One region of the Nocardioides sp. CCNWLW216 genome, then DNA from elsewhere that is predicted to be linked to it. Evidence: riboswitches for the same ligand, from Rfam matches in the RefSeq annotation. Region 1 holds a riboswitch; each other region holds the start of a gene.

Region 1 (10,278 bases):
CAGGTCGACGACCTGGCGCACCCGCAGGTCGAGCGAGGTGGACGCGTCCTGCTCGACCAGCGCGAGCAGGCGGGCCCGCTCACGGGCGCGCAGCACGTGCACGTCCTGGTCGTCGAGCAGCACCCGTCCCGTCGCGGGTCGGCGCAGGCCCGCGACGGTGTGCAGCAGCGTGGTCTTGCCCGAGCCGTTGGGGCCGAGCAGGCCCGTCACCCGACCCGGTCGACAGGTCAGCGAGACCGCGTCGAGGACGGTCGCGCCGCCCAGCGTGACAGCGACCCCGTCCACCACGATCGACGGCGCCGTCATGCCGACCTCCCCGACCGGCGCAGCAGCAGGGCGAAGAACGGGACGCCGACCGCCGCGGTCACGACCCCGACCGGGATCTCCTGGCCGTCGACGACCGAGCGGGCCAGCGTGTCCGCCCAGACCAACAGGGTCGCGCCGACCAGCGCCGACATCGGCAGCAGCAGCCGGTGCCGCGGCCCGGTGAAGGCGCGTACCAGGTGCGGCACCACCAACCCGACGAAGCCGATCGTGCCGGCGAACGCGACGGCGGCCGCGGTGGCGAGCGCCGTACCGCCGAGCAGGACCCAGCGCAGGCGGGTCACCTCGATGCCCAGCGAGCGGGCCGAGGACTCCCCGAAGGCGAACGCGTCGAGGTGGTCGGCGCAGGCGGAGAAGCCGAGCGTCGCGACGACCGCGACACCGACGACCAGCAGCGCCGTACCCCAGCGGAAGCCGGCGCCCGAGCCGAGCGTCCAGGTCAGCACCCGACGGGCCGCGTCGTGGTCGCCGGAGCCGATCACGATCAAGGAGGTGTACGCCGAGCACGCCTGCCCGACCGCCACCCCCGCGAGCACGGTCCGAGTGGGCGCGAGCGAGCCCGACCGGCCGACCGCGAGCAGCAGCACCAGCCCCAGCGCGGCCAGCGCCCCGGCGAAGCCGGCGAGCGTCACCGCCGCGGGGCCCGCGAACCCGGCGACCGACACCCCCAGCACGATCACCGTCACCGCACCGACGGCCGCGCCGCCGGAGAGCCCCAGCAGGTAGGGGTCGGCCAGGTCGTTGCGGGTCAGCGACTGCAGCACCGCGCCGCAGCAGCCCAGCACCGCTCCCACGGCCGCCATCCCCAGCACCCGCGGCATCCGGAGCTGCCAGACGATCTGGTCGTCGAGCAGGCTCACCCCGCGGTCCCCCAGGCCGACGCGTCGCAGCACCACGTCGAGCACGTCCGGCACCGGCACCGCGACGGCGCCGGTGCCGAGCGCGACGGCCATGGTGACCAGCAGCACGGCGACCGCGAGGACCGGGGCGAGCCCGGTCCGCAGGGTCACGGGAGCGCGGAGAGCTGCTCGGCCAGCGTGCTGGCGCCGTCGATGAGGCGCACACCGGGCGTCCCCATCGAGTAGGGCACCGTCGCGAACCGGCCCTCGCGGACGGCGGTCAGCTGGGAGAGCACCGGGTCCTTCTCGAGGTACGCGCGCTTCTCGGCGGCCGTCGACCACGAGGCGTCCGCGAGCACGATCGCGTCCGGGTCGGCCGCGACGACCTCCTCCCAGCTGCCGTCGGCCCAGCCGTCCTCGACGTCGGCGTAGAGGTTGGTCGCGCCGACGGCGTCCAGCACCAGCTGCGGGCCGCTGGAGCCCGCGCCCACGAGCGGCGTCTTGTCGCCGGAGTCGTACCAGAGCACGTCCAGGCCCGCGCCCGCTCCCTCGTCGCCCAGCTCGGCCAGGGTCCGCTTCTGCTCGGCCCGGATGTCGGCGCCGCGGTCGGCCACGCCGAACGCGGTGGCGACCGCGTCGATCTCGTCCCAGACCGCCTCGAAGGTCGTCGCGGGGATGTCGGCCTGGTCGGCGCAGCCGAACGGCGAGAGGTACGACGCCACGCCGTCGGCCTCCAGGTCGCCCTGCGGCCCGGCGACCTCCGGGTCGAAGGCGCTCGTGTACGACGCGTAGACGAAGTCAGGACGGGTGGCGAGGAGCTCCTCGCGGGTCGGGTACTCCTTCGCGATCACCGGCACCGAGGCGTACTCCTCGGCCCAGGCCGCGGCCGGCTCCGGGTCGTCGAGGTACGCCGTACCGGCCATCCGGTCGGCGAGCCCCAGGGCCAGCATCACCTCGGTGGCGCCCTGGTTGAGCGTGACGGCCCGCTCGGGCGCCGCCTCGACGGTGCTGATGTGCCCGCAGGCGGTCACGTCGACCGGGAAGCCGGCCTCGGGCGCCGCGTCGGCGCTCGCCGGCTCCGGCTCGCCGGCGCAGCCGGCCAGGACGAGCGCCAGGGCGGCGACCGGGACGGCGGCCCGGACGGTGGTGGACAGGACTGACGGCAGGGGTCGACTGCGCATGATGTTCTCCAAACCCTCGTGGAACATGACATGCCGTGGCCGGTCTCCTGGCTTCCGCTTCAGCACAGGGCGGTCGACCTTCCCGGGCTCGCACCCAGTGGTCCGACCCATCCGGAGATGGGCCGCGAGGACCGTCCTGCTCGACGGCTACAGTGGCGAGGGCCGCGCCGGCATCAGACCGGCTTCCCGTGCACCACGGCGCGAGAAACCTAGCGCAGGTCCCTCGCCCCCGACCCGATCGGGTCAGAGCGTGGCGAGGTGCACCACGGCGGTCGTCGCGATGGTGCCGCCGATCAGGGTGATGCCCGTGGCGCCCAGCAGCGGCGCCACCCGGGTGGCGAGCCGGAGCGCGGTCCGCGACTCGGCGGCCCGGACGACGACGTTGCGCCCGCCCAGCGCGAGCAGGCCGACCACGAACAGCACGCTGGACAGGCCGAGCCCGAAGCACAGCACCAGCAGCAGCGCGAACCCCGACCGGCCCGTGAAGAACCCGGTGACGAGCACGAGGAACGCTGCCGGCGACGGGGTCAGACCGCCCGACATGCCCAGCAGGACCAGGCTCGGGCGGGACACCGCGACCGAGTGCCCGTGGCCGTGGCCGTGGCCGTGGCCGTGGCCATGACCGTGCCCATGACCGTGGCCATGTCCCGGTTCGTGGCCGGCTCGCCAGGCCCGCACGTGCCGCCGGACCAGCCACAGGCCGAGCACCAGGGCCGCGAGGCCGGCGACCAACTGCAGGCCGGTGGTCAGGCCCTCCAGGTCGACCAGGTCGGAGAGCGAGAAGAAGGTCCAGGCGGTGGCGACCACGAGCACGGACATCGTGTGCATGGCCGCCACGCTGACCCCGAGCCAGGCGGCGTCGCGCACGCGTCCGTCGCCCCCGATCAGGAACGCGGCGGCCAGTGTCTTGCCGTGACCAGGGGCGACGGCGTGGGCGGCCCCGGCGAGGAACGCGACGGCGATCGCCGCCGGCACGAATCCCGGCGACGACACCAGCTCCACCAGACGCTCGCCCGGCGCCTCCAGGTCGAGCAGGTACGGCGCCGCCGCCGTGACCAGGATGCTCATGCCGCGGCCGTCGTACCGGCCGGGGTCGCGGTGGTCGTCCCGTCGCGGGAGACACCGGAGGCGTGCGCCGAGACCGTCGGGACGCCGGGCGCGGCGCGGCGCAGCACGAGGTGCACGCGGGATTCCTCTCGGTAGCGCGAAGGCCGGTGGCCGGTGGCGACCGGAGCCTGACGCCGACCGGCGACCCGGACCGACCGCGCAGGTGAACGCCGAGGGACCGGCGAGTGAAGGACCGACCCCCGCGTCCCGGGGTTGATACCGGGTGACTAGGTTGCTTGCTGCACATCGTTCGCAACAACGCAGCAGAGGCGGCAGAGGAGACCCGTGACCCAGGTGCTGACGGCCGACCCGCTCGGCCTCGCCGGCCGTCGGCGTCGTACGACGGGGTGGCTCGCGGGGCTGGTCGCCGCGCTCCTCGGCACCGTCGTGGTCGCCGTCGGCGTGGGAGCGTTCACCGTCCCGCCGGGCGAGGTGGCCGCGATCATCGGCCACCACCTGCTCGGCTGGCCGGGCGAGCGCACCTGGAGCGGGCCGGCCGACGCGATCGTCTGGCAGGTCCGGCTCCCCCGCGTGCTGCTCGGGTGCCTCGTCGGCGCCGGCCTCGCGGTCTGCGGGGTGGCCCTGCAGGCGATGGTTCGCAACCTGCTCGCCGACCCCTACCTGCTCGGCGTGAACTCGGGCGCCTCCAGCGGGGCAGCGGCGGCGATCCTGTTCGGGGTCGGTGCCGGGCTGGGCGAGCACGCCCTCCAGGTCAGCGCCTTCCTCGGCGCGCTCGCGGCCTCGGTGCTGGTGTTCCTCGTCGCCCGGAGCGCCGGTCGGGTCACCTCGGTCCGGCTGCTGCTGGCCGGGGTCGCGGTCGGCTATGCGCTGTACGCCGCCACCAGCTTCCTGATCTTCGCCTCCGGCTCCGCCGAGGGCGCCCGCTCGGTGATGTTCTGGCTCCTCGGCTCGCTCGGGCTCGCCCAGTGGAACACCCCCCTGGCCGTGGTCGCCGTCGTCGTCCTCGGCACCGTGGCGCTGCTGACCGCGTGGGGCCGCCGTCTCGACGCGTTGGCCATCGGCGACGAGACCGCGCACACCCTCGGCGTCTCGCCCGAGGTGTTCCGGATGCTGCTGCTGGTCGTGGTCGCCCTGTGCATCGGCGTCGTCGTCTCCGCCTCCGGGAGCATCGGCTTCGTCGGCCTCGTCGTGCCCCACCTGGCCCGCCGGGCCGTCGGCTCGACCCACGTCCGCGCCGTCCCCGTGGCCGCCCTCATGGGCGCCGTCCTGCTCGTCTGGGCCGACGTCGTCGCCCGCGTCCTGCTGCAGCCCCAGGAGATCCCGATCGGGATCATCACCTCCCTGCTGGGCGCCCCGTTCCTGCTCGTCCTGATCCGCCGTCTCCACGCCACGACCGCCTGACCCACCCGCTGACCCAGGAGCCCGCCATGCCCCGCCCCCTCGCCCCGATCGCCCTCGGCCTGAGCCTCGTGGCCGCCCTCGTCGGCTGCGGGGCGGACGCCGAGGAGAACGAGCCCACGTCGACCAGCAGCGGGTCCTACCCCGTGACCGTCGAGAACTGCGGCGCCGACGTGACCTTCGACCGCGCGCCCGAGCGGGTCGTGATGCTCAAGAGCGCCGCCGTGCCCTACCTCCACGACCTCGGCGTCATGGACCGGGTCACGGCCCGGGCCGGGCAGTACCCGGCCGAGTACTACGACGACGAGACGCTCGCCGAGCTCGACGAGATCCCGCTGCTGACCGACGAGCTCGACAGCAGCGGCCACCTGCAGATCTCGAAGGAGGTCGTGATCGCCGAGGAGCCCGACCTGGTCCTCGGCCAGGTCGACAACCTGGCCCGCGACACCCTGACCGCGGTCGACATCCCGCTGCTGGAGGAGCCCGCCCTGTGCGACTCCGTCGGCAGCGAGCGACCGACGTACGACGACGTCTCCGAGCAGCTGCGCACCTACGGCCGGGTCTTCGGCCGCGAGGAGCAGGCCGAGACCGCGGTGACCGCTCTGGAGGAGCGGCTGGCGCAGGTCGAGGCGCAGGTCGGCGAGCCCTCCGGGCGCACCGCCGCCGTCCTCTACCCGACCGTCGGCGGGGGCGTGACCTACGCCTACGGCAACCGGTCGATGGCCGACCCGCAGCTGGCGGCCGCCGGGCTGGAGAACGTCTTCGCCGACGTCGACGAGCGGGTCTTCGAGGTCACCCTGGAGGAGCTCCTCGGGCGGGACCCCGACGTCCTGGTGCTGCTGCACAGCGACGGCGACCCCGACGCGGTCGCGGCCGCCCTCACCGACCTGCCGAGCGCCGACGAGCTTACCGCCGTCCGCAACGGTGACCTGATGCCGCAGCTGTTCAACTTCACCGAGCCGCCCAGCCCGCTGTCGGTCGAGGGTCTGGAGCGGATCGTCGAGCGCTTCGGCGACGGCTCGTGATCGAGGCCCACGGCGTCTCCTGGTCGTACGGCGACCAGCGGGTCCTCGACGCGGTCTCGCTGGCCACCGCCCCGGGCCGACTGCTCGGCCTGATCGGTCCCAACGGCAGCGGCAAGACGACCCTGCTCCGGCTGCTCTACGGCGCGCTGAGCACCCCCACCGGCGCCGTCGAGGTCGACGGCAGCCCGCTCACCACGATCCGCCCGCGCGAGGCCGCCCAGCGGCTGGCGGTCGTGGTACAGGAGAGCGGCGGCGAGTCGACGCTGACCGTCGCCGAGATGGTCCTGCTCGGGCGCACCCCGCACCTGTCCACGTTCCAGCGCACCGGCGAGGACGACCACGCGATCGCCGCCGACGCCCTGCGCCGCGTCGGGGCCACCCACCTGGCCACCCGCGCGTTCGCCGGCCTCTCCGGCGGCGAGCGGCAGCGGGTCCTGATCGCCCGGGCCCTGACCCAGCAGGCCAGCCACCTGCTGCTCGACGAGCCGACCAACCACCTCGACATCCGCTACCAGCACGAGGTCCTGGGCCTGCTCACCCGGCTCGTGCACGAGCTCGGCACCAGCTCGGTGGTCGTGCTCCACGACCTCAACCTCGCCTCGCGCTACTGCGACGACCTGGTCCTGCTCGGCGACGGCGGGATCGTCGCCGCCGGCCCCACCGACCAGGTCCTCGCCCCCGAGCTGCTGGAGCCGGTCTACGGCATCGGCGTCCAGCGGGTCGAGCACGGCGGCGAGCTGCACCTGCACTTCCACCCGTTCCCCGACACCCACGACCAGGAGGTCGCGTCATGACCGATCCGCTGCAGGCCACCATCAACGACTACTGGACCGAGCGCGCCCCGTCGTACGACGACTACCAGCAGCGCCCCGAGCGCCGCGACCTCGACGCCGAGGTCTGGAGCGCGATCTGGGCCGCCGCGCTGCCCGAGGCACCCGCCGACGTCCTGGACGTCGGCACCGGCAGCGGCCACGTCGCGTTCCTGCTCGCCGACCTCGGCCACCGGGTCACCGGCTCCGACCTGTCCGACGGCATGCTCGAGCGGGCCCGGGAGCGTGCGGCGACCCGCCGTACGGCGCCGCGGTTCGTGGTCGCCGACGCCGTCGCCCCCGACTTCCCGGCCGGCTCGTTCGACGCCGTCACCGGCCGCTACGTCATGTGGACGCTCCGCGACCCCGAGGCGGCGGTCCGGAGCTGGGTCCGGCTGCTCCGTCCCGGCGGCGTGGTCGCGATGGCCGACAGCACCTGGTTCGCCGACGGTCTCGGGAGTCTGTACGGCGAGCGCCCCGCCGCCGCCCTCCCCCTCGCCGACGCCCGCTCCATCGACGAGACCGCGGACGTCCTGCGCCGCGGCGGCCTGGTCGACGTCCGGGTCGAGCCGCTCGAGTCGGTCCTCGAGCTGGACCGCTCCCACGGCGTCGCGCCCGGGCACGACGTCCAGCTGCAGTACCTCGTCACGGGACGTCGCCCCTGAGCCGGCCCCTCACACGACGTCCGGACGCCGCCGTGTGAGGGAGGTCTCCGGCTGCGGCACCACCAGCACCCCTCGGGGTGAGCGGGGTGGGGGCAGACGAGCGGGTAACGGAGGTGTGGGCGCCACCGCGCCTCCGAAGCAAGGAGAAAACTGCACATGGAAATCGTCGGCATCCTCGTGGCGGGCCTCATCATCGGCCTGCTCGGCAAGCTCGTCGCCCCGGGCGACAAGGACAACATCCCGCTCTGGCTCACCCTCGTCTGCGGGATCGGCGGAGTCCTCATCGGCCTCGGCGTCTACCGCGCCTTCGGAGGCGACGGGTCCAACGGCATCGACTGGACCCGGTGGATCGTCTCGATCGCCATTGCCGCGGTCCTGGTCGTGATCGCCTCCAGCGTGACCGGCCGTCGCCGCGTGGCCGCCCACCACTGACCCGTGTGACCTCGTGATGAGCCCCGCGAGCCGCGATCCCCACCGGGGTCGCGGTTCGCGCGCGTCCAGGACCCTCTCAGGCGTACGGCGAGCCGGCGCCCAGCTGCTCGACCTGCTCCACGAACCAGGGGCTGAGGGTCCACGGCGCCCGTCGTACGACGAGCGCGACGTCGGCCGGATCGGCCCACACGTGCTCCGCGACCTCGTCGGGGCGGGGCGCCGGATCCTGGTCGGTCGTCGCGAAGAAGACCGGGCAGACCTCGTTCTCGACGACGCCCCCGGCGTCCACGGCCCGGTAGCGGAAGTCCGGCAGGGCCGGACGCACGTCGACGACCGCGACGCCGAGCTCGTGCGCGGCGTACCGGTGCACGGCGTCGACCGGGTCCTCGCCGGGCCGGGGATGCCCGCAGAAGGAGTTGGTCCACACCCCGGGCCAGGTGCGCTTCGCCAGCGCGCGGCGGGTCATCAGCAACCGCCCGTCCCGGTCGAAGAGGTGGCACGAGAACGCCAGGTGCAACGGCGTGCTCGTCCCGTGCACGTCGGCCCGTGCGTGCGTCCCGACGGGAGCGCCGTCGTCGTCCAGGAGGACCACCAGGTCCTCGGTCACCGCGGTCATCTGCATCTCCCTCACCCGTTCCCCTCGGGTAACCCCGGGGCGCTGCCCGCACGCACCCGTCCCCCGACCGTGTGGACGCCGGACCCGACGGGCACCGGTCGCCCGAGGGACACGGGGGCCGGACGATGACGGGTGGGAACGGCCGGACGTCAGCCGTGGCGTCACGTCCGCCCGCTCCACGCGAACGGGTGCTGGGGCTCGTGCACTCATCCCACCCGGGTCCGGCCGTGGCCGTCTCGCTCGTGGCGACCCTCCTCGCGGTGGCCGCCGACCAGCCGAGCGGCACGGTCGCCCTGGTCGGCACGGCGGTCGCGACCGGGCAGCTGACCGTCGGCTGGGGCAACGACCTCGTCGACGTCGCCCGAGATCGCGCCACCGGACGCCCCGACAAGCCGATCGCTCAGGGACTCGTCCCGGCGCGGCTGGTGGCCGTGACGACCGGGATCGCCGCCGTCGCCTGCCTCGTCCTCTCCCTCGCCCTCGGCTGGCGGGCCGCCCTGGCGCACCTCACCTGCCTCGTGCTTGCGCACGCCTACAACCTCCGGCTGAAGACCGGTCCCTGGTCCTGGCTCCCGTACGCCGGCGCCTTCGGCCTGCTGCCCGCCGTCGCGACGGCCGCGGAGCCCGCGACCCGGTGGCCCGCGTGGTGGGCCGTCGCCGCCGGGGCGGCCCTGGGCGTCGGTGCCCACCTGGTCAACGCCCTTCCCGACCTCGCCGACGACGAGCGGACCGGCGTCCGCGGGCTGCCTCACCGGCTCGGGGCGGCCCGGGCTCGGGTCGCCGCGGCCGTGCTCCTCGCCGCCGCGTCCGTCCTGGCCGCGCTCGGTCCCGGCGACCCGCCCGCCTGGGCGTTCGCCGTGCTCGTCGCCGTCGCCCTGCTGAGCCTCGTCGCCCTCCGCGGCTCCGGCCGCTGGCCGTTCCGCGCGGCCATGGCCGTGGCCCTGCTCGACGTCGTCCTGCTCGTCTCGAGCGGCGCATGACCTCCCCCCGACCCCTCACCGAGAAGAGCCGACCATGCGCATCCTGAGCGTCCGCGGCACCCTGCCCGAGCACCGGTACTCCCAGTCCGAGATCACCGCGTCCTTCGTCGACACGATGCTGCGCGGCCAGGTGAGCCGCGCCGTCGTGGAGCGCTTCCACGCGCATGCCGGCGTCGACACCCGGCACACCGCGCTCCCCCTGGAGCAGTACGGCGCGCTGCCGGACTTCGGGGCGGCGAACGACGCCTTCATCTCCGCCGGTGTCGAGCTCGGCGCCCGCGCCGTGGTGGACGCGCTGAAGGCGGTCGACCTGGTCCCGTCCGACGTCGACCTGATCATCTCCGCGACGGTCACCGGCCTGGCCGTGCCCTCCCTCGACGCCCGCGTCGCGGCACTGATCGGGCTGCGCGAGGACGTCGTACGAGTGCCGATCGTCGGGCTCGGGTGCGTGGCCGGAGCCGCCGGCGTCGCCCGGCTGCACGACTACCTGGTCGGTCACCCGGACGCGATCGCGGTCCTGATGAGCGTCGAGCTCTGCTCGCTCACCCTCCAGCGCGACGACCCGTCCGTGGCCAACCTGGTCGCCAGCGGTCTCTTCGGCGACGGCGCCGCCGCGGTGGTGGCCGCCGGGTCGGCCCGGGCCACGCAGCTGCCCCCGACCGCATGGCCGCAGCCCGAGGTGGTCGCGACCCGCAGCCGGCTCTACCCCGACTCCGAGCGCACGATGGGCTGGGACGTCGGCTCCGGCGGGCTGAAGATCGTCCTCGACAGCGCCGTCCCCGACGTCGTACGGCGCTACGTCGGCGCCGACGTCGACGCGTTCCTCGCCGACCAGGGCCTGACCCGCGACGACGTCGAGTTCTACGTCGCCCACCCCGGCGGGCCCAAGGTGCTGGAGGCGCTCCAGGACACGCTGGGCGTCGACCGGGAGGCGCTCGGGG
Region 2 (10,278 bases), on a different contig from region 1:
CCTCTACCGCGTCGGCGCGGCGCTCGAGGCCGCCCTCGAGGCGCAGTGGGGCGCCCCGCTGCTGGACAAGGCACCTTCCCTGGACGGAGATTCGGCATGAGTGACACCCTCGTCGCCTTCGACGACGTGCTCGCGTCGTACGACCCGGCCCTCGGGCTCGAGGTCCACGTCGAGCTGAACACCGCGACCAAGATGTTCTGCGGCTGCCCGGCGGTCTTCGGCGGCGAGCCGAACACCCAGGTCTGCCCGACCTGCCTGGGCCTGCCCGGCGCGATGCCGGTCGTCAACGGCAAGGCCGTCGAGTCGGCGATCCGGATCGGGCTGGCGCTCAACTGCGAGATCGCGGAGTGGTGCCGGTTCGCACGGAAGAACTACTTCTACCCGGACATGCCGAAGAACTTCCAGACCTCCCAGTACGACGAGCCGATCTGCTTCGAGGGCTGGATGGACGTCGACGTGGACGGGGAGACCTTCCGCGTCGAGATCGAGCGCGCCCACATGGAGGAGGACACCGGCAAGTCGCTGCACGTCGGGGGCGCCACCGGGCGCATCCACGGCGCCGACTACTCGCTGGTCGACTACAACCGCGCCGGCATCCCCCTGATCGAGATCGTCACCAAGCCGATCCGCGGCGCCGGGGCCAAGGCGCCGGCGGTGGCCCGGGCCTACGTGAGCCAGCTGCGTGACCTGATCGTCGCGCTCGGCGTCTCCGAGGCCCGGATGGACCAGGGCAACCTGCGCGCCGACGTCAACCTGTCGCTCGCCCCGAAGGGCTCCGGCACGCTCGGCACCCGCACCGAGACCAAGAACGTCAACTCCTTCCGCTCGGTGGAGCGCGCGGTCCGCTACGAGATGCAGCGGCACGCCGCGATCCTCGACAGCGGCGAGGCGATCTTCCAGGAGACCCGGCACTGGCACGAGGACACCGGCGTCACCACGAGCGGCCGTCCCAAGTCCGACGCCGACGACTACCGCTACTTCCCGGAGCCCGACCTGGTGCCGGTGGCGCCGAGTCGGGAGTGGGTCGAGGAGCTGCGCGGCACGCTGCCCGAGAACCCGGTCGAGCGCCGGGCCCGGCTGCAGGCCGAGTGGGGCTACACCGACCTGGAGATGCGCGACGTGGTCGCCTCGGGCCTGCTCGGCCCGATCGAGGAGACCATCGCCGCCGGTGCGTCCGCCCAGGCGGCCCGCAAGTGGTGGATCGCCGAGCTGACCCGCCGGGCCAACGACGCGGGCGTCGACGTCGTCGACCTCGGCGTGAGCCCGGCCCAGGTGGCCGCCGTCCAGGCCCTGGTCGACGCCGGCACGATCAACGACAAGCTGGCCCGCCAGGTGTTCGACGGCCTGCTGGCCGGTGAGGGCACGCCGGAGGAGATCGTCGCGGCCCGCGGGCTCGCGGTCGTCTCCGACGACGGCGCGCTCGGTGCCGCGGTCGATGCCGCGATCGCCGCCAACCCCGACGTCGCCGACAAGATCCGCGACGGCAAGGTCGCGGCCGCTGGCGCCCTCATCGGCGCCGTGATGAAGGAGATGCGCGGCCAGGCCGACGCCGCCCGCGTGCGCGAGCTGATCCTGGAGAAGCTGGCCTGAGCCCCGCGTGACGGACGTCATGCGGAGGGAGCCCTCGGGGGCTCGGTCCGCATGACGTCCTGCGCCGGGAGCGGGGTTATGGTGCCGGGACACATTCACCAACGCCCGCAGCAGGGGAAGCCGGTGCGAGCCCGGCGCTGACCCGCAACCGTGTGGCGCGGAGTACGACGTACTCCGCGGCGAGCCGGAGCACCTGCCGTGACGCGTCCTGACCCTTCGCTGTCGAGGAAACCAGCGGGTCGGCCTCGACGGCCTTCTCGCTGAGCAGCGGGAAGGAACCCATGAACCACCTCGTACGCCGCGCCGCCGCCCTGGTGGCCGCGCCCGTCCTGGCGTCGGCCGCTGTCGTCGCCGTCTCCGGTGCGCCGGCCCTGGCCGCGCCCACCACGCCGCCGACCCCGGCGGCCACCGCCGCCGCGACCTGGCTCGCGACCCAGACGACCGCGGGCACGCTGCCGAGCCTCGGCCAGACGCTCGACTTCGGCGTCGGCCTGGAGGCCTCGGGCGCTGCCCCGCAGGTGCTGGCCGCCGTCAAGACCGGCGTCGACGCTCGGGTCGCCAGCTACGCGACCGGCAACAACAGCATCGCCAAGGCAGCGTGGTTCTACGGGCTCGTCGGCGACCCGACGTCGGCCGGCGACACGGACCTCAACCTGCTGGGCCTGGTCGAGGACAACACCGACGACACGACCGGTGCCCTGGGCGGTCAGTACGCCCAGCAGTGGTTCGGGACCCTCGCGCTGGTCGAGGGCGGCAGCGACGAGGCCGCGAAGTCGGCCGAGTACCTCCGCTCCGGGCAGTGCGCCGACGGCGGCTGGGGCTACTCCACCCCGTGTGTCGGTGAGGGCGACCAGTTCGCCACCTACTACTCGCTGGCGGCCCTGGCGTCGCTCGAGGTCAAGGACGCGCCGACCCAGGCCGCGATCGACAAGGCGGTCGCGTTCCTCGGAGGCAAGCAGTCGGCCACCGGCGGCTTCGAGAACTGCACCGAGTACGCCGGCCCGCCGAACTACGAGTGCCTGAAGTCCGAGGACAACGCCAACGACACCGGCCTGGCCGCCTGGTCGCTCGGTCTCGCGGGCGCGAACGCGCCGGCGGCGAAGGCGGCCGCCTGGGTCGCCGCCCACCAGTACGTCTCGCTGCCCGCCTGCGGCGCGGCTGCGCCTGCCGCCGGCGCGGTGAGCTGGACGTCGAGCACCTTCCCCGAGGGCGTCACCGAGGACAACCGTGAGCAGACCGTCTTCGCGACGGCGCAGGCTCTCGCCGGGCTCGCCTACCTGCCCACCAGCAAGCCGGCCCTCTCGGGTCCGACCGACTACGTCCAGGCGGGTCGCACGATCTCGCTGAAGGTCTCCGGCCTGAACGCCGGCGAGCGCGGCTGTGTCTCCGGCGTCGGCACCGGCAAGCAGGTCTCCGGACCGGGTGCCGTGGCCGTCGCGATCCCGGCCGGCACGCGCAACCACGTCCTCACGCTCAGCACCGCCGGCCGCCCGGCGACGGCCACGGTGAAGGCGCTCGGCGCCACCAAGTTCCGGGTGATCGTCGCGAAGCGGGTCGCGAAGGGCAAGAAGGTCCGGGCGCGGGTCACCGGCCTGGCCCCGCGCGAGTCGGTGACGCTCCGGGTCACGGGCAAGCGCGTCGTGCGCGGCACCGCGAACGCGAATGGCGTCTTCCGCACCGTGGTCAAGGCGACCGGCAAGGTCGGCAAGCGCAAGGTCACCGTCCGAGGCGAGTTCACCAACCGCACCGGCAAGGGTGCCTTCCGGGTCGTCCGCTGACCGTGCGACACCACCTTGTGCGACTCGTCGCCGCGGCCCTCGTGGCCGCGGCGGCGGTCGTCGTACCGGCCCCGACCGCGCAGGCCGCGGCCTGCACCACCGGCACGGGGGTGACCGTGGTCGTCGACTACGGCTCCCTCGGAGGCGGGGTCGGGCAGTCCTGCGTCGGGACCAGCGGCCTGGCCAAGGACCTGTTCCCGGCGGCCGACTACGAGCTGACCTACACGCAGGAGTTCGCCGGCGCCGTCTGCCGGGTCAAGGGCGCGCCGGCCGACGATCCCTGCCAGGGCATGCCGCCCGGTGACCGCTTCTGGTCGCTGTGGTGGTCGGACGGGACGTCCGGCAGCTGGACCTACGCCACCCGGGGCGTGAAGTCGCTCCGGATCCCGGCGGGGGGCAGCGTGGCGTTCGCCTGGGACGACGTCGACGGGGCGAGGGCGCCGGGAGCCACACCGCCGGTGCATGCCAAGGCCACCCCGTCCGCCCAGCCGACCAAGCAGCCGTCGGCGAAGCCGAGCAAGAAGCCCACGAAGAAGCCGTCAGCGACGCCCACCCGGCAGCCGTCGAGCGCGCCCACCACGGGCGCCCCGAGCGCCGGCACCCCGTCGGGCGCCCCCACGGAGTCGGCCACGTCCGAGAGCACCAGCCCGTCCGCGACGCCGTCCGCCCCTTCCGCGTCCCCCTCCGCCACGAGCGCGCAGACCGCGGCACCGAGCACCGACCCAGCGGTGTCGCCGACCGCCGGTGCCGGCAACGTCGACGAGCCGGTGCTCTCGCCCGCGGCCCAGCAGACCACCGAGGACGAGGGCGTCCCGACCTGGCTGGTGCTGATCCTGCTCGTCGCGATCGGTGGCGGGACGGCCGGCGCCGTCGTCCTCCGTCGCCGGTCCGCTCGCTCGTCGGGACCGTGACCGCGGCCACCGCCGTCCGCGCGGGTCGGCTGCCGCGCGACCTGCACCCGCTGGCCTGGTGGGCGTGGGCGATCGGCCTCGCGGCGGCGGCCTCGGCGACCACCAACCCGTTCGTGCTGCTGCTCCTGGTGGGCGTCGCAGCCCTGGTCGTGACCGCCCGCCGCTCCGAGCAGCCGTGGGCCCGCTCGTTCCGCCTCTACCTCTGGCTGGGGTTGGCGATCGTGGTGATCCGGGTCGTCTTCCGCCTGATCTTCGGGGGGTCCTACGAGGGGACCGTCCTGCTCGATCTGCCAGAGATCCCGCTTCCGGACTGGGTCCTCGGCATCACCCTGCTCGGCCCCGTCACGCAGGAGGCCCTCCTCGCCGGGCTGTACGACGGGATGCGGCTGGCCGCGGTGGTGATCTGCCTCGGCGCCGCCAACGCGCTGGCCAACCCGAAGCGGCTGCTGCGCTCGATGCCGTCGGCGCTCTACGAGATCGGCACCGCCCTGGTCGTCGCGGTCACGGTGCTGCCCCAGCTGGCCGACAGCGTCCGCCGGGTCCGGGCCGCCCAGCGGCTGCGGGCCGGTGACGAGCGCCGGGTCGGCCGGCTCCGCCGTACCCTCGTGCCGGTGCTGGAGGACGCCCTCGAGCGGTCGCTGGCGCTGGCCGCCGGGATGGACGCCCGCGGCTACGGCCGCAGCTCCGGGGCGTCGCGCGGGGAGCGGCGGACCACGGGCGCGCTGCTCCTGCTCGGGCTGTGCGGGCTGTGCGTCGGCTCGTACGCCGTCCTGGACGCCACCGCTCCGCGCTGGCTGGCGCTGCCGATGGTCGTCCTCGGCCTGGTGCTCGCGGCTGCCGGGCTGCGCAGCGCGGGCCGGCGGGCCGAGCGGACGACGTACCGTCCCGACCCGTGGCGCTGGCCCGAGACCGGCGTCGCGCTCTGCGGACTGGCCGCCGGGGTGAGCGGCTGGTGGGTCGCCCACGAGACGCCGCTGCTGGCCTACCCGGGACTGGCCTCCGTCCCGCAGGTCAGCGCGGTCGCCCTGGCCGGCGCCCTGATCGGGCTCGCGGCCGCCGCCCTGGCGCCACCGCCCCGGGTGGTGCTGGCGTGATCGAGCTGCGCGGCATCACCTTCGCCTACGACGACCACCGCATCCTCGACGGCGTCGACCTCGACCTCGACGAGGGCGAGCTGGTCCTGGTCTCCGGCCCGACCGGTGTCGGGAAGTCCACCCTCCTGGGCGTGGTGACCGGCCTGGTGCCGCGCTTCTCCGGTGGGGTGCTCGGCGGCGACGTGCTGCTCGACGGCGTCAGCATCGTCCGTACGCCGCCACGCGAGCGCGCCCACGCGATCGGGTACGTCGGCCAGGACCCGGCCGCCGGCTTCGTGACCGACACCGTGGAGGACGAGCTCGCCTACGGGATGGAGCAGCTCGGCCTGCCCGCCGAGACGATGCGTCGCCGGGTGGAGGAGACCCTCGACCTGCTCGGGATCGCCGAGCTGCGCGACCGCGACCTGCGCACGCTCTCCGGCGGCCAGCAGCAGCGGGTGGCGATCGGGGCGGTGCTGACCATGCACCCGCGGCTGCTGGTGCTCGACGAGCCCACCTCGGCGCTCGACCCCACCGCGGCCGAGGAGGTGCTCGCCACCCTCACCCGGCTCGTCCACGACCTCGGCGTCTCGGTGCTGCTGGCCGAGCACCGCCTGGAGCGGGTGGTCCCCTTCGCCGACCGGATGTGCCTGCTGACCGGTGACGGACGGGTCGCCGTGGGGGAGCCGGCGCAGCTGCTGGCGACGTCCCCCGTCGTACCTCCGATCGTCGAGCTGGGCCGCGCGGCCGGCTGGTCGCCGCTGCCGCTGAGCGTGCGCGACGCGCGCCGGCGGGCTCGAGAGCTGCCGGCCCTGGCTCTCCCCGAGCCGGCGACCGAGCCGGCCGCGGCACCCGGCCTGATGGCCACCGGGGTCACCGTCGTGCACGGCCGCACCGTGGCGCTGCGGGAGGTCGACGTCCGTGTCCCCGCGGGCCGGGTGACGGCGCTGATGGGGCGCAACGGCTCGGGCAAGTCCTCCCTGCTGTGGAGCCTGCAGGGCACCGGCCGCCGGCAGGCGGGCACGGTCCAGGTCGGCGAGCTGGACCCGGCCCGGCTGGAGGCGGCCGACCGCCGCGCGCTGGTCGGCCTGCTGCCTCAGACCGCCGGCGACCTGCTCTACCTGGAGACGGTCGCCGAGGAGTGCGCCGCGGGCGGCCCGGCCACCCGCAGGATCCTCGACCGGCTGGTCCCCGGCATCCCCGACGACGGGCACCCGCGCGACCTCTCGGAGGGCCAGCGGCTCGCGCTCGCACTCGCCCTGGTGCTGGCCGCCCGGCCGCGCGTGGTGCTGCTCGACGAGCCCACCCGGGGTCTCGACTACGCCGCGAAGCGGGTGCTGGCCACCATCCTGCGCGACCTCGCCGCGAACGGGCACGCCGTCCTGGTCGCCACCCACGACGTCGAGTTCGTGGCCCAGGCCGCCGACGACGTGGTGGTGCTGGCCGAGGGCGAGGTCGTCTCGTCGGGTCCGGTCCGACGCGTGGTCGCCGAGTCCCCGGCCTTCGCGCCCCAGGTCACCAAGGTGCTGGGCGCGCCCTGGCTGCGGGTCGACGAGGTCGTCGCCGCCCTGGACGGCGTGCGGTGAGCGGCGCCGTCGCCCTCTCGCGCCGCTCGGCCGCGGTGCTCCTGGTCGCCTCGGTCGCCGGGCTCGGCATGCTCTGCTGGCCGCTGCTCGTGCAGGTCGACGCCGGCACCACCCGGGTCGATCCGCCCTTCCTGTTCCTGGCCCTGCTGCCGGTGGTGATCGCGGTGGTGCTCGCCGAGGTCAGCGAGGGCGGGCTGGACCCTCGGGTGCTGGCCGTCCTCGGCGTGCTGAGCGCCATCAACGCCGTGCTGCGCGGTATCTCGGCCGGTACGGCGGGCGTCGAGCTGGTCTTCTTCCTGCTGATCCTGGCCGGCCGGGTGTTCGGCGCCGGGTTCGGCTTCGTCCTGGGCTGCACGTCCCTCTTCGCGTCGGCCCTGATGACCGCGGGCGTCGGCCCCTGGCTGCCGTTCCAGATGATCTGCTCGGCCTGGATCGGCATGGGCGCCGGGCTGCTGCCCCGACGGGTCACCGGACGCGCCGAGGTCGTGATGCTGGCGGCGTACGGCGTGGTCGCGGCGTACGCCTACGGCCTGCTGATGAACCTCTCCGGCTGGCCGTTCCTGCTCGGCGTGCAGGTGCCGGGCCACGAGGGCTCGCTGGCCTACGTGCCGGGGGCGCCGCTGCTGGACAACCTGCAGACCTTCCTCGTCTACACGCTGCTGACCTCGACCAGCAGCTTCGACACCGGGCGGGCGGTCACGACGGCGGTCGCCGTGGTCGTCCTCGGACCGGCGGTGCTGACGACCCTGCGCCGGGCGGCCCGGCGGGCGACGGTGACCGGTCGTGTCGAGGAGCCGACTACGGCCGGATGACCAGGATCCGGTCGTCGCCCTCGCGCGGGTCGATCCGGCCGTCCCGGTTGCTCGTCGTCAGCCACAGCCGCCCGTCGGGGGCCGTGACGACGGTGCGCATCCGCCCGTAGTCACCGACGAAGTACGGCGTCGGGTTCGTCGCCTCGCCGTCCTCCAGGTCGACCCGCCACAGCCGCTCGCCCTTCAGCGCGGCCAGCCAGAGGTGGCCGCCGGCGTACGCGAGCCCCGAGGGGGAGGCCTCGTCGGTGCCCCAGGTGACCTGGGGATCGGTGAACCCCTGGTCGGTGCCGCCCTCGCCCTCGACCTCCGGCCACCCGTAGTTGTCTCCGGCCCGGATCCTGTTGAGCTCGTCGAAGGTCTGGTCGCCGAACTCCGAGGCCCACAGCTGGTCGTCGACGAAGGCCAGGCCCTGGACGTTGCGGTGGCCCCACGACCACACCGGGCTGTCGAACGGGTTGCCCGGGGCCGGGTCGCCGTCGGGCGTGATCCGCAGGATCTTGCCGGCCAGGTCCTCGCGGTCCTGGGCGCGGTCGGGCTCGCCGATCTCGCCGGTGGTCACGTAGAGGTAGCCGTTCGGCCCGAACTCCAGCCGGCCGCCGTCGTGGCGGAAGCCGTTGGGGATGCCGGTGAGGATCGGCTCGGGCGTGCTGAGCCGGTTGCCGCGCAGCGTCGCGCGGACCACCCGGTTGTCCTCGGCGGTGCTGACGTAGAGGAACACGAAGCGGTCCTCGTCGAAGGTGGGGGACACGGCGACACCGAGCAGCCCGGCCTCGCCCTGGGGCGCGGCAGCGTCGATCGTGCCGAGCTCGGTGACCCGGTGCGGCCGCTCGCCGCCGATCCGCAGCACCCGCCGGGTGTCGCGCTCGGTGACGATCGCGTCGCCGTCGGGGAGGAAGTCCAGGCCCCAGGGGGCAGCGAGGCCGGTCGCGATCGTCCCCAGCACCTTCGGGGGCTTCGTCGTGACGGCCTCGGTCGACTCGGTCCCCGTCGGCGACGACGGCGCGGCGGCGCTCGTCGGGGCGCTCGGGGTGGGCGTCGGGGTCGGCGTGCCCTCGATCTCGTAGGTCACCTCGGACCCGCCCTGCGAGCAGCCCGCCAGCAGTCCGGCCGACAGGACCAGGGCGAGTGCTCGCTTCATGTCAGCCGACCCTACGGAGGAAGGCCAACAGCAGCTCGTGCACGCGCTCGGGCTGCTCCATCTGGATGAAGTGGCTGCCGCGCAGCTCGACGTACGTCGCGTCGACGAGGCGCGCGGCCGCCGTCCGCATGTGGCGCGAGCCCGCGAGCACGTCGTACGACGCCGCGACGAAGGCGACCGGCACCCGGATCCGGCTGAGCGGGACGCGCGGGTGCTCGGACGAGCGCAGGGCGAGGTGGGCGTACCAGTCGAGCGGCGTGGTCAGGAACTCGCGCACCGCCTCCACCGCGAGCTCGGGGTCGGCGACGGGGAACATGAAGCCGGAGTGGGAGAGCAGGTCGATCGCCCGACGCCCGACCGGGAGTCGCGACGCGATCGGCGTGAGCGCGCGGCCTCCGAGGCGCAGCCCGTGGGCCAGGCCGACGGTGAGGGCGCGCGCGGCCGGGCGGGGGAGCAGCAGCGGACCGAGCATCGTGGAGAACGTGTCGCCGGGGACCCCGGCCACGGCGAAGAGGCCGGTCACGCGCTCGGGGTGGTCGGCGGCCAGCTCGAACATGGTGTTCACGCCCATCGACCAGCCCACCAGCACGGCCCGGTCGACGCCGAAGTGGTCCATCACCGACAGGGCGTCCTCGACGAACTCGTCGATGCCGACGCGGTCGACGTCGACGGGGCGGTCCGAGCCGCCGGTGCCGCGGTGGTTCCAGGAGACCACGCGGACGCCGCAGTCCGGTCGGAGTAGGGCCGGCCAGGTCCAGGGGTTGGTGCCGAGGCCGTTGCAGAGCACGACCGTCGGGCCGTCGATGCTGCCGTCGGGGTCGTTGGTCCAGGCCCGGAGCCGGGTGCCGTCGTCGGAGAGGACGTCGCGGAAGGCCAGGACGGCGCGATCGTCGATGCGGGCGGCGGAGGTCGGCATGACCCGCAGACTAGGTGCTCCGTCAGCGCGCGGCGCGCACCTCGGCCGTCGGCGGGGCCGGCGGAGCGGCCAGGGCGGCGAAGAAGTCCTCGACCTCCTCGCGCTCGGCCCGGCGCTGTGCGAGTGCGGTCGAGGCGACCATGGCGTTGCGTCGGGCGCGCAGCTGGGACTCGACCGACCACTGGTCGAGCCGCCGCTCGGCGCGGCGCAGCAGGGACAGAGGCGTGAGCGCGGCGACCGACATGGCTGCTCCGAGAGGGAGGTGCTGCGGGTGGGGAGATCCCCACGCTAGATGCTGCGGGCGTCCTCGCGGTCACCGGCGTGTGACGAGGTCGTGAACTAGTCGGGAGCGGGCTCGGCCAGCACCCGTCCAGAGCGGGTCGCGCCGACGCTGGCGACCACGACGCAGGCCATCGCCGCCCACTGCACCGGGCTCAGGAACTCGGCCAGCACCACGATGCCGGCCAGCGCCGC
Region 3 (10,278 bases), on a different contig from region 1:
ACCGCGGCGAGGTCGTCACGCGGGCCGGTGTCGCCGGGGTACCAGCAGGACACGCCGGACCGCTCCACCCGGAAGCCGATCGCCGGACCCCGGATCCGCGAGCCGGGGTGCCGCCGGCCGTCGTGGGTCGCCGGCAGCACCCGCACCGTCGCGCCCGCGACCGTCAGCTCCTCGCCGGGGGCGACCGGGCGGACGTCGTACCCCGGGGGGATGAGGCCCTCGCCGCCGCGCGGGACCAGCACCGTCGCCCCGGGCCGCATCCGCCGCAGGGTCGGGACGTGCAGGTGGTCGTGGTGGAGGTGCGAGACCAGCACCAGGTCGGCGTCGTACGCCGGGGCCGCGGGCGGCGGGCCGTGCCGGCGCAGGTGGAAGAGCCGGTCGACGTGCAGCGGGTCGGTCGCGACCCGCAGCCCCTCGAGCTCGACGGTGACCGACGCGTGGCCCCACCAGGTGATCGCCAGGGTCACGGCTCGGCCCGCAGACCCAGCCGGGTCAGCCGGTCGACGAGGGCGGCGTGCACAGCCCGGCCGTCGAGCGGGCCGTCCGGCACCACGCAGCCCCGCGGGTGGACCAGCAGCGCCTCGGTCTGCCAGCCGCCGAGGCCGCCGTGGGAGCCGACGAGCTCCTCGAAGGCGACGACCTCGCCGAGCGAGCGGTCGTAGGCGCCGAGCAGGACCAGGTCGCCGACGTGCTGCCGCTCGGAGAGCTGGAGGAGGTCGGCCTCGGCGTGCGGGCCGTAGCCGGCGACGGGGTCGGCGCCCTCCCCCTCCGCGGAGCCCAGGACCCGCCAGCCGGTGCCGCCGTCGGCGACGACCGCACCGTCGGCGCGGCGGGTCAGCACCAGCCCGACGTGGGGGTGCTCGGCCAGGCCGCGGACCAGGCCCGGGTGCAGCTCCTCGAGCTGCTCGCGGGTCAGCCGGCCGGGCAGGTCGGTGCGGTAGACGTGGGCCAGGCTGCCCGAGGCCGCGACCAGCAGGCCGGGTCCCTCGGGCGCGGTGCCCTCGGCCGCGTGGTGCCGGCCGCCGGCCACCGAGCGGGCGGCCCGGGTGACCGTCCGGCTGCTGCCCCGGGCGCCGGCGAGCAGCAGGTTGGCCGGCAGCCACCGCTCGTCGGGGTGCACCTCGGCGTGCACCTGCTGGCGGGCCAGGTCCTGGACCAGGTCGTCGAGGGTGTGGCCGGTGAGCTGCAGGAACGTCGAGCCCTGGGCCTGGCCGTGGTCGGAGACCAGCGCGATCTCGTAGCGGCGGCCGACCTCACGGGTCAGCTGGTCGAGGAAGGCCAGCACCCGGTCGAGGTTCTCCAGGGTCCGCAGCGACTCGGGCCGGGTCGGTCCGGCGTGGTGGGCGACCTCGTCGTAGTCGACGAAGTCCACGAACACCACCGGCGTCCCCCGGGTCAGCTGCTCGGCGACGATCGCCACGTTCAGGTCGCGCAGCACCACCGTCGTCAGCCCCCGGAGCAGCACGAACGCGCCGCCGCGCCGGACCCGCGGGACGACGTCGCGGATCCGCTGGCGCCGGCCCTGGTGCAGCTCGGTGACCATCTGGCCGACGAACAGCACCACCGACCGCACCAGCCCGAAGCGGTTGATGGCGTACGACGCCGCGCCCTGGTCGGCTCCGGGCAGCCGGCCGTCGCTCAGGGTGAGCAGCCGCGCGGACGCGTCCCCGGAGAACAGGTTCGAGACGCTGGTGCCGCCGTCGGCGAGCAGCCCGCGCCCGTCGCTCAGGTCGGCCTCGACCAGGGCCGCGTCGGCGGGCCGGCTCATCACCAGCATCCGGCCGCGCTCCTTGTCGAACCAGCGGAAGCCGGGCACGGCCGTCACGTCGCCGTGCAGCAGCACCGCCTGCCCGGCCGGCGTCGTGCACGGCACCCCGGTGTGCCAGCCGCGCAGGTCGTGGGAGCCGGAGCGGATCCACCGCGAGACGGTCGGCATCGAGCCGGCCGTGACCGCCTGGCGGAGCACCGGCAGGCTGACGCCGTCGAGCTGGACGACCAGCAGGCCCGGCCCCTCGGCGCCGGCGACCCGCGTCCGTCGTACGGCCTGGTTGAGCAGCTGGCCGAGGAACGCGTCGTCGCTGCTGGTGTCGAAGAGCCAGTTCACGACCGCGGAGACCACCGCCGCGGCCCAGGAGGCGAGCACGATCTCGCCGAGGCTGAACGGCTCGACCGACGGGACCAGCGCGAGCGCCGCGCCGAGCACGATCGACTGGGCCAGCACCCCGGCCAGCAGCAGGCCGACCGTGCCCGTGAGCACGGTCAGCCGCGTCAGGAGCGGCCGGAGCAGCGCGCCGAGCACCAGGACCAGGACCACCAGGGTGGCGACCGACTCGGCCCCGGACTGCACCTGCTCGCCCGGCAGCAGCCAGAGGCTGGCGGCCAGCGCCAGGAAGGAGGTCACGAACGACCGGAGCACGCCGGCCGCCCACGACCACGACGGCCGCCAGGAGACGAGCTGCAGCCGGCCGAGCCGCAGCAGCCGGGCGATCCTGGTCACGGGAGCAGCCTACGGACGCTCAGCGGTCAGAGCGTGCCCTGCAGGATCAGCAGCACGCCGAAGACCACGAACGCCGCGGCGGCGCCGTACTTGATGGCCTTCTCGGGGAGGCGCTTGCCGAGGACGGCGCCGACCACGATGGCCAGGGCGTCCGCGGCCACCATGCCGACGGTGCTGCCGATCCAGGTGCCGAACCAGCCCTCGTGGGTGGCCAGGGTGATGGTGGCGAGCATGGTCTTGTCACCGAGCTCGGCGAGGAAGAAGGCGAGGCCGACGGCGAGGATCGCGGCGCCCTGGCTCTTGCGCGCCTTCTCGGCCTCGTCCTCGGTGAGCTCGTCGCCGCGCAGCGTCCAGGCGGCGAAGCCGAGGAACGCGATGCCCGCGACGATGTTGATGACGTCCTGGCTGTCGGCGAAGGCATCACCGATCCAGTAGCCGATGCCGACCGAGGCCAGGTGCACGATCGCGGTGGCGACGGTGATGCCGATGATGACGTCGCGGGCCTTGTAGCGCGCGGCGAAGGTCATCGCCATCAGCTGGGACTTGTCGCCGAGCTCGGCGACGAAGATGACGGCGGTGCTGATCAGGAAGGCTTCCACGGGTTCCTCTCCGGGCCTGACCGGCCGGAGGGATGTCCTGGGGGACGTGCCTTCGACCAGGCACGCCCGACACGGATGTCAGAGATGGTGCGACTGGTCGAAAGTCTCGTCCGCCGGCTCATCGCTGAGCTGGCCCGCTGCACCGGTCCCGCGCGAGCGGGGCAGTATGTCGACACAGCTGTTGGGGACTACTCCCTTTCGTTGAAAACCGTACCGCAACGCCCGCCGGTACGACGAACCCGCGTCAGCGGAGGTCGCGGCCCACGATCAGTCGAACCAGACCGAGTCGCAGGAGCCGCAGCCGAACTCCCGGACCGCGGCGCCGTCCGAGAAGTCGACGCTCCGCAGGCGCCACGTGTGCTGGCATTCGGGACTTCCTTCCACGAGGCGCAGGCGAGCCATCGGGGGTCGGGACGGCAACGGGACAACCGGCTCCGGTGCACTCACGTGGGGACCTCCCGTGCTCGAGAACTGGGCCGGCGGGGCGGTTCCCACCCGGCCGTCGCTTCATTCCCCCCACTCCTCCAGACGCGCGGGGGGCCGGTGGCGTTGCCTCGACCCGCACCGGACTAGACGGGTCCGGGCACCTCGTACGTCAGCTCCAGGCCGTCGGCCCAGCTCGAGCAGGTGCAGCCGGCCGGGTCGGGCAGGGTGCCGATGGTGGTCGTGAGCAGGCCGGTCAGCCGCTCCAGGTTCTGCCGGAAGAGCGCGAAGACCTCCTCCTGTCCGACCCCGGAGCCGGACTCGACCCCGGCGTCCATGTCGGTGACCAGCGCGATCGCCGAGTAGCACATCCGCAGCTCCCGGGCGAGCGCCGCCTCGGGGGCGCCGGTCATGTTGATCAGCGTCCAGCCCTGGGCGCCGTAGTGGCGCGACTCGGCCCGCGTGGAGAACCGCGGCCCCTCGATCACGACCATGGTCCCGCCGACCTTCACCTCCGGGTCCGCGTCCGCGACCGCCAGCGACATCCGCGGGCAGTACGGGTCGGCGAAGGGCAGGTGCACGGCTCCGGTCTCGACGTAGCTGGAGATCCGGCGGTGGGTGCGGTCCACGAGCTGGTCGGGGACGACCACGTCACCCGGCGCGACCTCGGCGCGCAGTCCGCCGACCGCGCACGGAGCGAGCACCTGGCCCACGCCCAGCGAGCGCAGCGCCCACAGGTTCGCCCGGTAGTTGATCCCGTGCGGAGGGTGCTTGTGGCGCTTCCCGTGCCGCGGCAGGAACGCGACCCGACGGCCCGCGACGGTGCCGAGCGAGACCGGCGCCGACGGGGCGCCGTACGGCGTCTCGACGACGACCTCCTCGGCGTCGTCGCCGCGCTGGGTGAGGAAGGAGTAGAAGCCGGTGCCGCCGATGACGGCGACCTCCGCCCGGGGTGAGCTCATGGCCGAACTGTGCCAGAGCAGCGGGGCGCGATAATCTCCGAGCGCCAGTCGACCATCACGTGAGTGAGGTCAGGGAACCCGGTGCGACTCCGGGACTGACGCGCAGCGGTGTGGGTGACGGGCGGGGCACGGGACGGGGGCGACCTCGGACCAGTCACTGGGCCGCGAGGTCCGGGAAGGCGCTCCGCACCGGTCGATCCCGAGTCCGAAGACCTGCTGGCCCTTGCGGCGACCGCCGCGAGGTCGACGCGGGTCTCGCGCACGGGCCCGGACCTCGAAGGACCTGATGTGTCTGGATCGTCCGGCGGATCGCTCCGCACCCGGCGGGACCGCTGCCCCGGCGTGCTGCGCCCCTGGCCGGCCGAGGACGGCGCGCTGGTCCGGCTGCGCCTGGTCGGCGGCCGGGTCTCCCCCGCGTCCCTGAGCGCGCTCGGCGAGGTCGCCCGGCGCTACGGCGACGGCGACGTGCACCTGACCGGCCGGGCCAACCTCCAGCTGCGCGGACTGCCCTCCGGGCCGGACGGCGCGCTGCCCGCCGAGGTCGTCGAGGCGGTCGAGGCCACCGGCCTGCTCCCGTCGCGCACCCACGAGCTCGCGCGCAACCTGATGGTCTCCCCGCAGACCGGCCTGGCCGGCGGACGGGCGGACCTCCGGCCGGTCGCCACCGACCTCGACGAGCGGCTCCGCGCCGCCCCCGACCTGGCCGCCCTGCCGGGCCGCTTCCTGTTCGTGCTCGACGACGGCCGCGGCGACCTGATCGACCGCACCGCCGACCTGGGCCTGGTCGCCCTGTCCGCCCAGCTGGCCCAGCTGCGGGTCGGCAGTCGGCGCTGGGGCGACGTCGTCCCCCTGACGAAGGCGGCGCAGTTCCTGGTCGTGCTGGCCCAGCGGTTCCTGGTCGCCGCCGGCACCGGGCCGGACGCGCCCTGGCACGTCGACGAGCTGGCGCTGCCGCTCAGCGAGCCGTTCCCCCTGGGCGGCGAGGCCCCTGCCCCGAGCGGGCCGCTCCCCCACGGCCCGGTGCCCGGCGGGCTCCACGTCGCCGCGCCCGACGGTGTCCTCGACCCCGACCTGGTCACCCGGCTGGCGTCGTACGAGCGCGAGCTGGTGGTCACGCCGTGGCGCGGCGTGCTCGTCCCCGACCCGGAGGAAACCCGATGAGGCGCCCGACCAAGCGCTACCCGTACGTCGACGACGGGCCCGCGATCTACGTCGACTCGTTCGCGACGATCCGGCGCGAGGCGTCGTTCGCCGGGCTGCCGACCGATGCGGAGAAGCTGGCCGTGCGGATGGTGCACGGCAGCGGCCAGGTCGACCTGGTGCCCGACCTGGTCGTCCACGACCGGCTGGTCGCCTCGGCCCGGGCCGCGCTGATGCTCGGCGCCCCGATCCTCTGCGACGCGCGGATGGTCGCGATGGGCATCACCGCCGGTCGGCTGCCCGCCGACAACGAGGTGCGGTGCTTCCTCACCGACGAGCGGGTGCCCGACCTGGCCCGCTCCTTCGGCACCACCCGGACGGCGGCCGCGGTCTCGCTGTGGGAGCCGCTCCTCGACGGCGCGGTCGTCGCCATCGGCAACGCCCCGACCGCGCTCTTCCACCTGCTCGAGATGCTCGTCGACGGCGCGCCCCGCCCGTCCGCGATCATCGGCTGCCCGGTCGGGTTCATCGGCGCCGCGGAGTCCAAGGAGGCGCTGTCCACCTTCGCCGCCGACCACGGCATCGACGTCCCGTTCGTGACGGTCCGGGGTCGCCGCGGCGGCTCGGCGATGGCCTCCTCGGCGATCAACGCGCTGGCCCAGGAGGAGGAATGACCGGCCGGTTCTCCGGCGTCGGGCTGGGGCCAGGCGACCCCGAGCTGATCACCCTGAAGGCCGCCCGGCTGATCGGCTCCGCCGACGTCGTGGCCTACCACGCCGGGGTCGGCAAGCAGTCCAACGCCCGGCGTACCGCCGCGGCGCTGATCCCGGCCACCGCGGTCGAGGAGGAGCTGCGCTACCCCGTCACCACGGGCGCGACCGAGCACCCGGGCGGGTACGCCGGCGCGCTGGCCGACTTCTACGAGGAGTCCGCGGCCCGGCTGGCCGCCCACCTCGAGGCCGGGCGCGACGTCGTCCTGCTCGCCGAGGGCGACCCGCTGTTCTACGGCTCGTTCATGTACATGCACGACCGGCTGGCCGAGCGCTTCGAGACCGAGATCGTGCCCGGCGTCCCCGCGTTCGCCGCCGCCACCGCCGCCGCGGCCAGCCCGCTGGTGCGCCAGACCGACGTCCTCACCGTGCTGCCCGGCACCCTGCCCGAGCCCGAGCTGGCCCGGCGCCTCGCCGACACCGACGGCGCGATCATCATGAAGCTCGGCCGCACCTTCCCCGCCGTACGACGGGCGCTGGAGGCGGCCGGTCGCCTCGACGGCGCGCTGTACGTCGAGCGCGCGTCGATGCCCGAGCAGCGCTGGCTGCCCGTGGCCGAGGTCGACCCGGCGTCGGTGCCGTACTTCTCGCTCGTGGTCGTGCCGGGCGACTCGGTGCACGGGGCCGGCCGCCGGACCGCCGCCGACCCCACGCTCACGCCGGCGGGCCGACCCCGGGAACTGCTCGTGGTCGGGCTCGGCCCCGGCCCGGACGCCTGGCTGACGCCGGAGGTCGAGGTGGCCCTGGGCGAGGTCGACCACGTGGTCGGCTACGCGCCGTATGTCGCACGGGTGCCGCAACGGCCGGGACTGCAGCGGCACGCGTCGGGCAACACCGTCGAGGTCGACCGCGCCCGGCACGCGCTCGACCTGGCGCGCGCGGGCGAGCGGGTGGCCGTGGTGTCGGGCGGCGACGCCGGGGTCTTCGGGATGGCCGCGGCCGTCTTCGAGGCCGCGGAGGACCCGGCGTACGCCGACGTCCCGGTGCGGGTGCTCCCCGGGGTCTCGGCCGTGCAGGCGGTGGCCGCGCGGGCCGGCGCCCCGGTGGGCGCGGACTTCGCGGTCCTCTCGCTGTCGGACCGGCTCAAGCCGTGGTCGGTGGTCGAGCGGCGGCTGCGCGCGGTCGCCGAGGCCGACCTGGTGCTGGCCGTCTACAACCCGGCCTCGCGCTCGCGGACCCACCAGGTCGTCGAGATGCAGAAGCTGCTCCTGGAGCACCGCTCGCCCGGGACCGTCGTGATCGTCGGCCGCGACGTCGGCCGGGCCGAGGAGTCGCTGACCGTGACCACCCTCGGCGAGCTGGACGCCGGCAGCGTGGACATGAAGTGCCTGCTGATCGTGGGCGCGTCCTCGACCCGGGTCAGCGCCTCGGGCGCGGTGTGGACCCCGCGGTTCGTCCACTAGCGAGGCGCGGGCCGGATATCGTGCCCCGCGTGCGGCAGCGCTCTCTCGAGACGGCCGACCGGTGCGCGTCACCGGCCAGCCTCCCCGGGGTTACCCCGGGGACCACCGGAACGTTCGGGCACGGCACCGCGCGCGACTCGCTGCGCTCCGCTGCAGGTCTTCGCGCGCACGACGGGACAGGTCGAGCAGCGCTGCCGCACCCCCACCTCGCCCCGGCGTCCGCGCCCCGGTGAGGGACGACCTCGCCCGGGCGCTGGCCGCCGGGTTCCTCACCGGCGACTGGACGGTGACCGGGCTCGGCGCGAGCGGCGCGGGAGTCCTGGGACGACGCCCCCGCTGGCTGGCTCCCCTCGTGCAGCAGACGCTCGACCTCTACCCGCGTCCGCCCCACGACCGCCCGCGGGAGCTCGCCACCAACCTCGCCGGGCTCCGCGCGGCGGCGAAGGCGCTCCGCACGCGTCCGGTCGCGCAGCCCGTGGCCCCCACGCGGATGCTCGCCAACCGCTGGCGGCTGCCGGTGCTCGACGACCTCGGCGACCTGGCGGATCTCCTGGGGGTCACCGCCACCGAGCTGGACTGGTTCGCGGATCCACGGCACCTGGCCCGCAGCGCCGCGGACGTCCCGCTCCAGCACTACCGGGTCAACCACCGGATCGCACCGAGCGGCGCGGTCCGCGTGCTCGAGGCACCCAAGCCACGCCTCAAGGCCGTCCAGCGGCTGCTCCTCGACGAGGTCCTCTCGCGCGTCCCGCCCCACGAGGCGGCGCGCGGGTTCCGGCCCGGCGGCTCGGTCGCGTCGTACGCCGCTCCGCACGCCGGCCGACCGGTCGTGGTCCGGCTCGACCTGGAGGCGTTCTTCGCCAGCGTCACGGTCTCCCGGGTCTACGGGATCTGGCGTACGGCGGGCTACCCCGAGCCGGTCGCACACCGGTTGGCGGGGCTGGTCACCGCTGTCCTGCCGCGCTCGGTCTGGCGCGCGGTCCCGCGGCCCGCCGACGACGGGCTGCTGGACGCCCACTGGCGGCTGGGTCGCCGGCTGGCCGCGCCGCACCTGCCGCAGGGCGCTCCGACCTCCCCGGCGGTGGCCAACCTCGCGGCGTTCCGGCTGGACGTGCGGCTGAGCGCCCTGGCCCGGTCGTGGGGCGGTCGCTACACGCGGTACGCCGACGACCTGGCCTTCTCCGGCGCCACGGGCTGGGGCACCGGCACCTCCCGGCTCCTCGACGCGATCGAGGAGGTCGTGCGGGACGAGGGGTTCCGGCTCAACGCCCGCAAGACCGGCGTGATGCCGCGCGCGGGCCGGCAGACCCTCGGCGGGCTGGTCGTCAACGACCGACCGCGAGTGGCCCGGGCGGAGGTCGACCGGCTCCGCGCGATCCTGCACAACTGTCGCCGGTCCGGGGCGAGCAGCCAGAACCGCGACGGCGTCCCCGCGTGGGAGCAGCACCTCCGCGGCCGGATCGCCTGGGTGGCCCAGCACGACCCGGTCCGCGGCGCCCGGCTGCTGGCCGAGCACGACGCGGTCGACTGGAGCCGCTGAGCCCTACGCCCGCTCTACGCCCCGTGGGCGTCGAGCAGGATCCCGACCGCCTGCCGGGTCGCGGCGGTGCTGCCGCCGCGGACGACGGCGTACGCGCTGGCACCGTCGAAGAGCAGGGTGAGCTGGAGGGCCAGGGCGTCCGGCTCGGCGACGCCGGCCTCGCGGGCGCGCTCGGCGAACCACGCCGTCAGCGCCTCCTTGTGCTGGCGGGCCGTGACCGAGGCGGGGTGGGCGGGGTCCTTCAGCTCGGTCGCGGCCCCGACGAACGGGCAGCCGCGGAAGCCGTCGTCCTGCGCGGCCCGCTCGAGCGCGTCGAAGACGCCGAGCACCCGCTCACGCGGCGGAGCGTCCGCGCCCGGGTCGCCCATCGACCGCAGCGCGGCGCCGCGGGCCTCGAGCATCGCGACGATGACGTCGTCCTTGCCCGCGAAGTGCTGGTAGAGCGAGCGCTTGGAGACCTCCGCCTCGGCGCACAGCCGGTCGACGCCGACCGCATGGATGCCGTCGGCGTAGAAGAGTCGCTCGGCCGCGGCGACCAGGCGGTCGCGGGCTCCGGGCTTGCGGGTGGTCGCGCTCACGGAACCGATCCTAGGCACGCCCTTGCCGAAAGTAAACCGATCTGTGTACCTTCGTGGCAATACACCGATCGGTGTACTTCGACTCCGAGGAGACCCGCATGACCACGCTCGCCCACCAGACCGTCCTCGTCACCGGCGCCAACCGCGGCATGGGGGCCGCGTACGTCGCGCAGCTCCTCGAGCGCGGCGTCGCGAAGGTGTACGCCGCCGCCCGCGACCCGCGCTCCGTGGTCGCCGACGACCCGCGCGTCGTACCGCTGGAGCTGGACGTGACCGACCCGGAGTCGGTGCGCCGCGCGGCGGCCGCGGCGCCGGACGTGACCGTGGTGGTCAACAACGCGGGCCTGGCTGCGCCCACGTCGGTGC

The links. A riboswitch is a leader RNA that binds a small molecule or an ion and turns the genes downstream of it on or off. The one in region 1 is predicted to bind cobalamin.
Region 2: another riboswitch for cobalamin. It lies ahead of V7S47_RS04605 (hypothetical protein); the one in region 1 lies ahead of V7S47_RS15855 (ABC transporter substrate-binding protein).
Region 3: another riboswitch for cobalamin. It lies ahead of V7S47_RS20105 (nitrite reductase); the one in region 1 lies ahead of V7S47_RS15855 (ABC transporter substrate-binding protein).

Annotation. Positions count from the first base shown of each region.
Region 1 is NZ_JBBBBJ010000006.1:277,446-287,723, forward strand. Features, by position in the region: gene V7S47_RS15845 (ABC transporter ATP-binding protein) at 1-306, opposite strand, end outside; gene V7S47_RS15850 (iron chelate uptake ABC transporter family permease subunit) at 303-1,277, opposite strand; gene V7S47_RS15855 (ABC transporter substrate-binding protein) at 1,331-2,344, opposite strand; cobalamin riboswitch at 2,365-2,557, opposite strand; gene V7S47_RS15860 (HoxN/HupN/NixA family nickel/cobalt transporter) at 2,588-3,412, opposite strand; gene V7S47_RS15865 (FecCD family ABC transporter permease) at 3,737-4,813, shown strand; gene V7S47_RS15870 (ABC transporter substrate-binding protein) at 4,840-5,835, shown strand; gene V7S47_RS15875 (ABC transporter ATP-binding protein) at 5,832-6,629, shown strand; gene V7S47_RS15880 (class I SAM-dependent methyltransferase) at 6,626-7,309, shown strand; gene V7S47_RS15885 (GlsB/YeaQ/YmgE family stress response membrane protein) at 7,466-7,741, shown strand; gene idi (isopentenyl-diphosphate Delta-isomerase) at 7,818-8,363, opposite strand; gene V7S47_RS15895 (UbiA family prenyltransferase) at 8,585-9,337, shown strand; gene V7S47_RS15900 (type III polyketide synthase) at 9,372-10,278, shown strand, end outside.
Region 2 is NZ_JBBBBJ010000002.1:37,345-47,622, reverse strand. Features, by position in the region: gene gatA (Asp-tRNA(Asn)/Glu-tRNA(Gln) amidotransferase subunit GatA) at 1-100, shown strand, start outside; gene gatB (Asp-tRNA(Asn)/Glu-tRNA(Gln) amidotransferase subunit GatB) at 97-1,590, shown strand; cobalamin riboswitch at 1,653-1,805, shown strand; gene V7S47_RS04605 (hypothetical protein) at 1,872-3,368, shown strand; gene V7S47_RS04600 (hypothetical protein) at 3,371-4,279, shown strand; gene V7S47_RS04595 (CbiQ family ECF transporter T component) at 4,276-5,373, shown strand; gene V7S47_RS04590 (ABC transporter ATP-binding protein) at 5,370-6,938, shown strand; gene V7S47_RS04585 (ECF transporter S component) at 6,935-7,750, shown strand; gene V7S47_RS04580 (PQQ-dependent sugar dehydrogenase) at 7,737-8,888, opposite strand; gene V7S47_RS04575 (alpha/beta fold hydrolase) at 8,890-9,804, opposite strand; gene V7S47_RS04570 (hypothetical protein) at 9,827-10,048, opposite strand; gene V7S47_RS04565 (EamA family transporter) at 10,144-10,278, opposite strand, start outside.
Region 3 is NZ_JBBBBJ010000010.1:76,257-86,534, reverse strand. Features, by position in the region: gene V7S47_RS20130 (MBL fold metallo-hydrolase) at 1-467, opposite strand, end outside; gene V7S47_RS20125 (alkaline phosphatase family protein) at 464-2,497, opposite strand; gene V7S47_RS20120 (TMEM165/GDT1 family protein) at 2,524-3,096, opposite strand; gene V7S47_RS20115 (hypothetical protein) at 3,364-3,498, opposite strand; gene V7S47_RS20110 (S-methyl-5'-thioadenosine phosphorylase) at 3,666-4,481, opposite strand; cobalamin riboswitch at 4,510-4,716, shown strand; gene V7S47_RS20105 (nitrite reductase) at 4,770-5,642, shown strand; gene V7S47_RS20100 (precorrin-8X methylmutase) at 5,639-6,295, shown strand; gene V7S47_RS20095 (precorrin-2 C(20)-methyltransferase) at 6,292-7,794, shown strand; gene V7S47_RS20090 (reverse transcriptase family protein) at 8,024-9,334, shown strand; gene V7S47_RS20085 (TetR/AcrR family transcriptional regulator) at 9,349-9,912, opposite strand; gene V7S47_RS20080 (SDR family oxidoreductase) at 10,011-10,278, shown strand, end outside.